2 regions of the Mycobacterium sp. D16R24 genome follow, and region 1 is predicted to be linked to the other one. Evidence: riboswitches for the same ligand, from Rfam matches in the RefSeq annotation. Region 1 holds a riboswitch; the other holds the start of a gene.
The links. Region 1 has a riboswitch for S-adenosylmethionine ahead of B4383_RS19045 (aminotransferase class V-fold PLP-dependent enzyme). Riboswitches for the same ligand answer to the same signal wherever they lie in the genome.
Positions count from the first base shown of each region.

Region 2: it holds a riboswitch for S-adenosylmethionine, as region 1 does, so the genes downstream of both, B4383_RS03755 (bifunctional o-acetylhomoserine/o-acetylserine sulfhydrylase) here and B4383_RS19045 (aminotransferase class V-fold PLP-dependent enzyme) in region 1, are expected to answer to the same signal.

Region 1 is NZ_MAEV01000022.1:36,367-40,672, reverse strand. Features, by position in the region: gene B4383_RS19050 (NAD(P)/FAD-dependent oxidoreductase) at 1-377, opposite strand, end outside; gene B4383_RS19045 (aminotransferase class V-fold PLP-dependent enzyme) at 460-1,755, opposite strand; SAM riboswitch class IV at 1,788-1,932, opposite strand; gene B4383_RS19040 (TerC family protein) at 2,188-3,159, shown strand; gene B4383_RS19035 (Pls/PosA family non-ribosomal peptide synthetase) at 3,541-4,306, shown strand, end outside.
Region 2 is NZ_MAEV01000004.1:264,675-268,980, forward strand. Features, by position in the region: gene B4383_RS03745 (class I SAM-dependent methyltransferase) at 1-181, opposite strand, end outside; gene B4383_RS03750 (homoserine O-acetyltransferase) at 201-1,322, opposite strand; gene B4383_RS03755 (bifunctional o-acetylhomoserine/o-acetylserine sulfhydrylase) at 1,385-2,713, opposite strand; SAM riboswitch class IV at 2,854-2,990, opposite strand; gene B4383_RS03760 (NADP-dependent isocitrate dehydrogenase) at 3,205-4,306, shown strand, end outside.

The DNA of each region.
Region 1 (4,306 bases):
TCAAATTCCTGACGCACTACACGCGTGTTGAACCGGATCTTGCGGCGCAGTTCATGCTTGTCCACGAGTTCGTTTGCGTACCCCTCAAGCTCGTCACCGGGGGTGAAGAACTTTGACCAGGTGGTCTTCTGGTCGTAGGAGAAGCTGTAGATAAAGGTTGGGATGTCGACAGCCACGCCCGGGTACTTGTTGGCGTGCCAGGTGCCTCCGGCAGCACCCCACTTCTCCAAGATCACGAAGTCGTGGACTCCCCTTTTGGTCAGCTCAACACCCGCTCCGATGCCGCCGAAGCCTGCCCCGATGATCACGACCTCATGGTCGGGAACTGCCCGTTCCCCACCGTTGACTTCGCTACCCCGCACACGTGTACTAGTCATTCGACGTCCTTGTCAGTCAGACCCTGTGATGTGTCGAACTGAAAGTATCACGTATTGCGAGTTACGGATACTGTGTTGGCGCCTACGCCACCAGGAAATCCGGGAGTGGCCGCCTGTCATCAACCGGCCCGACCTGCCCGTCGCGCTCGGTATAGATCAGCGCCGGCCCGTGACGGACGAGCTCACCGATCGCGTCGACGAGGCGCGCGATGTCACTCGCGGTGGTTCCCAGCCCGATACTTGCGCGCAGCGCACCCCCTGGGTATCCCAACCTCTCCAGCAGCGGGTGCGCACAGAATCTGCCGTCACGCAGCCCAATTCCGTGCTCGGCCGACAGATAGGCCGCGGCGACCGACGGCGCGTATCCGGTGACAGTGAAGGACACAATGCCCAGCACATCCCGACCACCGTTCCAAATACGCAGGGTGTCAACACCTTCGATCGCGGCGAGCCCGTCCCGAAGTTGGGCGGTGAGCGCATCCTGTACGTGGCCTACCTCCCCCAGCGCGGACAATGCCTCACACGCAGCCGCCACGGCGGCGACGCCAACCACATTGGGCGTGCCCGCCTCATGGCGCTGCGGTCCCGCGAGCCACTCGGCCCCGTCGATACCAACATTGCGCACCGCCCCACCACCCGCGAGATACGGCCTCGCGGCGTCGAGCCAGTCGCTTTGCCCCACAAGGACTCCAGCACCAAATGGCGCATACAGCTTGTGCCCGGAGAACGCGAGATAGTCGATTCCAGTTGTCACCAAATCGATTCGGCGGTGCGGAACCAACTGTGCGCCGTCTACTGCGATCCTCGCTCCGTACCGGTGCGCGACGGACGCGAGTTCGGCCAACGGCAGCACCTCGCCGGTGACATTCGAAGCCCCGGTGACGGCCAGCAGTGCGGCGGGCCGGCGGGCGAGCTCGTCAGCCAGCGCGGTGACGGTGTCCGCAACGGTGGCTCGATGCCCTACCACCCGGGCCGCATATCGCTGCCAGGTCAACAGGTTTGCGTGGTGCTCGATATCGAGCACCACCACCTCACCCGGCACCGCCGAGGCGAGCAGATTCAACGAGTCGGTGGTGTTACGGGTAAAGATCACATGGTGGTCGGCGGCGGCCCCGACGAAGCGTCCCACCATCTCACGGGCGCGCTCGTAGAGCGCCGTGCACACACGGGAGGCGTATCCGGCGCCACGATGCACACTGGCGTAATACGGCAGCAGCTCGGTGACGCGATCCGCGACAGCACAGAGCGCGGGCGCGCTGGCCGCGTAGTCAAAATTGGCGTATCTGATCCAGCCACCTAGGGCCAGAGGAACTTTGGTGTCGGCTCCCACCACACGCGCGGCCGGTTGCTCGGACCCAGATTGTTTGGACACTGGCATGTGACATCCCATCTCACCGGACCCGCCCGGCGAGTCCACGCTTGCCACGCCCGGTTGAGCGCGGCCAGGTCGTCACCTGGAGCACCCCGCCGTGGATGAGCCGCTTGCGCGAAGACAAACGGCATGGAGGAGGGTTGCCGACCAGCTAGCCAGGGCTTATCGCTGGTACTCATGACCTGTGCGCAGTCTGCGCGCGGCCGCAGCCACCGTCAAGCGCATTGCGCAGGGTGATTTCAAATCCGCCGTGTCGGCTCGTGAATCCGGCCCGATTTTCCGATCCCCGCGCCATAGGGCAGACTGGCGCGCGGAGGGGAGTATTCCTTCGCTGCGGTGTCGTCATCACATCGGCCATTGTCGGACCGGTCGGTGCCGCAGGCCGGTCACCCGCCGGCGGAAGAGACCTCCGGCGTTTTGGCGACCGGAGGTTATTTCATGCAGGTATCGCAGCTCGAATGGATCATCACGCTGGCCGTCACGGTCGCGATCTTGCTGATCGACGTCGTGGTGATCGGCAGGCGGCCCCATGAACCCACCGTCCGCGAAACCGCCACCGCCCTCAGCATCTACATAGGGCTCGCGGTGGCATTCGGCTTGTGGGTGTGGTTCTTCCACGGCAGCCAGTTCGGACTGGAGTTCTTCGCGGGCTGGCTCACCGAGTACAGCCTCTCGGTGGACAACCTGTTCATCTTCCTGATCATCATGGCCAGCTTCAAGGTGCCCCGGATCTATCAGCAAGAGGCCCTGTTGATCGGCATCATCCTGGCGCTGATTTTCCGCGGCATCTTCATCGCCCTCGGCGCGGTGGCCATCAACCAGTTCTCCTGGATCTTCTATCTGTTCGGCGCGTTCCTGGTGTACACCGCCGTCAACCTGGCACGCGACACCGAGCATGATGACGACGCCGACAACGCCGTGGTGCAGTTCGCCCGCAAGCACCTGCGGACCACCGATAAGTGGGACGGCCTGCGGCTGTGGGTCCGGGAAAACGGCACACGACTGATGACGCCGATGTTCCTGGTGATCGTCGCGCTGGGCACCACCGATCTTCTCTTCGCGCTCGACTCGATCCCCGCGATCTACGGGCTCACCAAGGAGCCCTACTTGGTGTTCACCGCCAACGTGTTCGCCCTCATGGGTCTGCGCCAGCTGTACTTCCTGCTCGGCGACATGCTCAAGCGCCTGGTGTACCTGTCGCAGGGGCTGGCGTTCATCTTGTTCTTCATCGGCGTCAAGCTGATCCTGCACGCATTGCACGAGAACGAACTGCCGTTCATCAACGGCGGCGAGCCGGTCCATGTACCCGAGATCCCCACATTGGCCAGCCTTGCGGTGATCATCGTGACCCTGCTCATCACCACCGTCGCCAGCCTGTACAAGACCCGGCGCACTGCCAAAGAGGGCTAGGTGTTCCACGCCGAAGGTCATCGAGATCACCACGGTGATGTCCCTGCCGACGGTCCACGTGTCGTAGCTACCGCCGTTCTTGGTGATGGTCTCGGCACGGGTGCGCGCGCCCTTGGCCGCCACAACAAGAATCTCGATCCGCAGGTCGGCCGGCTAGGTGTACAGATACCGCAGCGCGTCGGATCGGATGGGGATTCTCCTGCTCCGGTACCGGACAGATCGGCCGGTGGACCACCGTGGCAAACTTAGGGGCCACGGGATCACCGTGCCCGACGGACCACTTCCGCGCGGCGACGAGCCTAGCCGCACCCGGACCGATAGGCTCGCTACGGTACCCCTCCAGGCCCACAGAAACCGACGCGGAAACTAACGAGGAGCAGCGTGACCGGCCCCGACGAGTCACCCACCAACCGCGCGCACGAAGAGTCCTCCGAGGCCGTCGCACATGAAACCCCGGCCCACCCGGTGCCTCCGCAGTACCTGCTCGGCAGGTCAGCCCCTCCGGCCCGGACCCTGATCGACATCCTCTACTCCACCGCCGCGGAGCACCCCGACGCGCCCGCCATCGATGACGGCACCATCCAGCTGACGTACTCCGAGCTCATCGTTGACGTCGAGGCAAGTGTCGAATGGCTCGGCACTCGGGGAATCGGGCGCGGTGATCGCGTCGGGATCCGGATGCCCTCGGGCAGCTACTCGCTCTATGTGGCGATCCTGGCGACACTGGCCGCGGGAGCCGCATACGTTCCCGTCGACGCCGACGATCCCGAAGAACGCGCGGCGCTGGTGTTCGGCGAGGCACAGGTCGCCGCCGTGATCACCCCGGACGGTCTGGTTCGTGGACCCGGTTCGTCACGAGGCTGGCGCGCCACCAAACCGACGCCGCGCGACGACGCCTGGATCATCTTCACCTCGGGTTCCACCGGCACCCCCAAAGGCGTAGCGGTGACGCATCGCAACGCAGCCGCCTTTGTCGACGCCGAAGCGCAAATGTTCTTGCAGGACAACCCAATTGGTCCCGATGACCGAGTGCTCGCCGGACTATCCGTGGCCTTCGACGCCTCCTGCGAAGAGATGTGGCTCGCGTGGCGCTACGGCGCCTGCCTGGTACCCGCACCGCGGTCCCTGGTCCGCAGCGGCATGGATT
Region 2 (4,306 bases), on a different contig from region 1:
GTCCGCGCTCCACCAGGCGGGTGGTCAGCTTCCCGGTGCCGGCACCCAGATCCAGGACGTCGTGTGCTCCGGCCGGCAGTAGCCAGTCGATGGCCTCGGGTGGGTAGGAGGGGCGGCCCCGCTCGTAGGCCGCAGCCTGGGAACCGAACGACAGCGATGGCTCTGCGTGTGCGTCCGGCATTCGCGCTCCTCGGGTTCCGTTACGAAGCCTGTGTTGACTTGGACAGGGCGAGTGTTTCCCGCACCAGCTCGCTCACCGCGTCGAACTCGATGAGGAACGCGTCGTGGCCGTGCACCGATTCCACCACCCGCAAGCCGGTACAACCGGGCAGCAGGTCCGCTAATTCCGCCTGCAGCCGTAGCGGGTACAGCCGGTCGGACGTGATGCCGCCGACGACGACGGGGACAGGGCAGCCGCGCAGCGCCTTCTCCACGCCGCCACGGCTCCGCCCGACGTCGTGCCGGTTGAGTGCCTCGGTCAAGATGACGTAGCTGCCGGCGTCGAAGCGCCGAACGAACTTGTCGCCCTGATGTTCGAGGTAGCTCTGCACCGCGTATCGGCCACCGGCCCACGGATCCTCGGGCCCGTCCGGGCCGACCTGGGGATCGTTGCCAAACCTGGTGTCCAGCTCGACCTCGCCGCGATAGGTCAGATGTGCGATGCGCCGGGCGAGGTTCAGTCCCTTTTCGGGGGCGCGTCCGCTGCCGTGGTAGTCGCCACCCATCCAGTCCGGATCGGACTGGATGGCGGCGATCTGCGTGTTCTGGGTGCCGATCTGATCGCCGGTGGCACGGGCGCCGACTGCCAGCACCAGCGCCGCACGCACCGAATCCGGTTGCATGACAGCCCATTCCAGTGCGCGCGCGCCACCCATCGATCCGCCGACGACGGCGGCGATCTCGGTGATCCCGAATTGTGCGAGTGCGGCGATGTCGGCATTCACCTGATCGCGCACCGACACCTCGGGGAACCGCGAGCCCCAGGGCTTTCCGTCCTCGGCAAGGGAAGTCGGGCCGGTTGTGCCACGGCAGCCGCCCAGCACGTTGGTGGCGACCGCACACCACTGGTCGGTGTCGATCGCTGCACCCGGGCCGATGATTCCTTCCCACCAGCCGCCGGTGATGTGGTCGGGACCGGCGGTTCCGACCACATGTGAGTCGGCGGTGAGCGCATGGCAGACGAAGACGACGTTATCGCGGCGCGGCGAGAGCTCTCCCCAGCTCTGTACCGCCACGGTCACGTCGTCGATGACAGCGCCACTTTCCAGCGTGATCGAACCTATTGGTACATAGGCGATCTCATCGCCCTGGGGCAGGGCGATGCATGACGCGGGAAGCTGCTGGTCGGCGGATGAGCCGCTTGCGCGAAGATCGTCGGTCAAGGTCACGATGATGCCACCGCCGCGGCCTGTTCGAGTCGCCGCACCGCGGCGAATCCGCTGTCCAGATCGGCCAGGATGTCGTCGATGCCCTCGATGCCGACCGCCAAGCGGACCAGTCCCGGCGTAACACCGGAGGCCACCTGTTCGGCGGGTGCGAGCTGCGCGTGCGTCGTCGTCGCGGGGTGGATCACGAGCGATCGCACGTCACCGATGTTGGCGACCTGGCTGTGCAAGGTCAGCGAATCGATGAAGGTGGTGGCCGCCTCAGCGCCGCCGTCCAGCTCGAAGGCGAGTACGGCGCCGGCACCCTTGGGGGCCAGCTCTTTCGCGCGTTCGTGCCAGGGGGAGGTGGGCAGCCCGGCGTAGTTGACGTGGGTGACCCCCGGCTGGGCGACGAGGTAATTAGCGACGCGTTCCGCATTTTCTACATGGCGCTGCACGCGCAGGCTCAACGTCTCCAGGCCCTGGGCGATGAGGAACGCGTTGAACGGCGAGATGGCGGGGCCGAGGTCGCGCAGTAGCTGCACGCGGGCCTTGAGTGCGTAAGCCGGTGCGCCCAGGTCGGCGAAGACCACGCCGTGGTAGCTCGGGTCTGGCGTGGTGAATCCGGGGTGGCGGCCCTGTGTCCAATCGAAGGTGCCGCCGTCGATGATCACCCCGCCGATCGCATTACCGTGTCCACCAAGGTATTTGGTGGCCGAGTGCACCACGATGTCGGCGCCGTGCGTCAGCGGCTGAATCAAATACGGCGTGGCGACGGTGTTATCGACGATGAGGGGGACGCCTGCCGCGTGCGCGATCTCCGAAATGCCGGGAATATCGAGAATGTCGTTCTGCGGGTTGGAGATCGACTCGGCGAAGAGTGCCTTGGTCTGCGGGGTGATGGCCCGGCGCCAGGACTCCAGATCGTCGGGATCCTCGACGAAGGTGGTCGTGACGCCCAGACGCGGCAACGTGTAGTGCAGCAGGTTGTAGGTGCCGCCGTACAGGCGCGGGCTGGACACGATGTTGTCGCCGGCCTGCGCGATGTTGAGGATGGCCAAGGTTGCGGCTGCCTGTCCGGACGCCAGCAGCAGCGCCGCCACACCGCCCTCGAGGGCGGCGATGCGCTGCTCCACGACGTCTTGGGTCGGGTTGCCGATGCGCGTGTAAATGTTGCCCTCTTCGGACAGGCCGAACAGCGCCGCCGCGTGTGCGGTGTCGTTGAAGACGTACGACGTGGTCTGGTAGATCGGCAGAGCCCGGGCGTTGGTTGCCGCATCGGGGGACTGGCCCGCGTGGATCTGCTTGGTCTCAAACGCCCACTGGGCGGTGGGATCGATATCGGTCATGGAAACCTCCTGGTGGTCGGTGCGGGGCTGGCGGTTTAGAGCATGCGACAGCGACAACAACGACAACAGGTATGCAGGGATTCACCCCCGGGGGACAAATACTTCATCGGGCCAACCTGTCTTCTCGGGGCCCGCCATCGGACCCGCGCTTGCCGTGTGGCCGACTGTCCTTTCATAACCCAGTCGGCTACTCAACCTGGTCATCACCCGGGGCACCCCACCGCGGTTGGAGGGTTGCCGACCAGCGAGCCGGGGCTTGACGCTGGTGCTCATGACCAGTGAGAAGCCTATCGCAATTCACCGAATGGTTGCCACCAGGTATGCCAGGCGCCACTCGACGGTGCTGGGGAAGCCGCGATGGGAGCGCAATCACAGGCCGTCCGCCCGCCTAGGCTCGGAGACGACGTGATACTGAATAGGACGAGCCTGGCGACCCACCGGTCGCCAGATCTACCTCAGATTCTGACCGACCAACGACGCCGGGAGTGACCATGAGTGCGCAGCAGCCAACCATCATCTACACGCTGACAGACGAGGCGCCGCTACTCGCGACGTACTCCTTCTTGCCGATCATCCGGGCCTTCGCCGGGCCGGCAGGTATCGACGTCCAAACCACCGATATTTCCGTTGCCGCGCGCATCCTCTCCGAGTTCTCCGACTACCTTCCCGAAGACCAGCGGGTTCCGGACAACCTGGCCGAGCTGGGCCGCCTGACGCAGTTGCCGGAGACGAACATCATCAAGCTGCCGAACGTCAGCGCGTCGGTGCCGCAGCTGCTGGCCGCCATCAAGGAACTGCAGGGCAAGGGCTACAAGCTGCCCGACTACCCAGAAGACCCGCAGAACGACGAAGAGAAGGACATCTTGGCGCGGTACACCAAGTGTCTCGGCAGTGCCGTGAACCCCGTTCTGCGCGAAGGCAACTCGGACCGTCGTGCGCCGCGTGCGGTGAAGGAGTACGCGCGCAAGCACCCGCACAGCATGGGCGAGTGGTCGCAGGCGTCGCGCACCCACGTCGCGACCATGAAGGAAGGCGACTTCTACCACGGTGAGAAGTCGTTGACGCTGGATCGCGCCCGCAAGGTGAAGATGGTGCTCACGACGGCGACGGGCGAGGCCACAGTGCTCAAGGCCGAGGTGAAGCTGGGCGAGGGCGACATCATCGACAGCATGTTCATGAGCAAGAAGGCGCTCTGCGCCTTCTATGAAGAGCAGATCGAGGATGCGTACAAGACCGGCGTGATGCTCTCTCTGCACGTCAAGGCCACCATGATGCGGGTCAGTCACCCCATCGTTTTCGGACACGCGGTGAAGATCTTCTACAAGGATGCCTTCGCCAAGCACCAGGCGCTGTTCGACGAGCTGGGCGTGAACGTCAACAACGGCATGTCCGACCTTTACAGCAAGATCGAGGCGCTGCCCGCCTCGCAGCATGAGGAGATCATCCGCGACCTGCATGCCTGCCACGAGCACCGCCCCGAACTGGCCATGGTGGATTCGGCCAAGGGCATCTCGAACTTCCACTCGCCCAGCGACGTGATCGTGGACGCTTCCATGCCCGCCATGATCCGGGCCGGCGGAAAGATGTACGGCG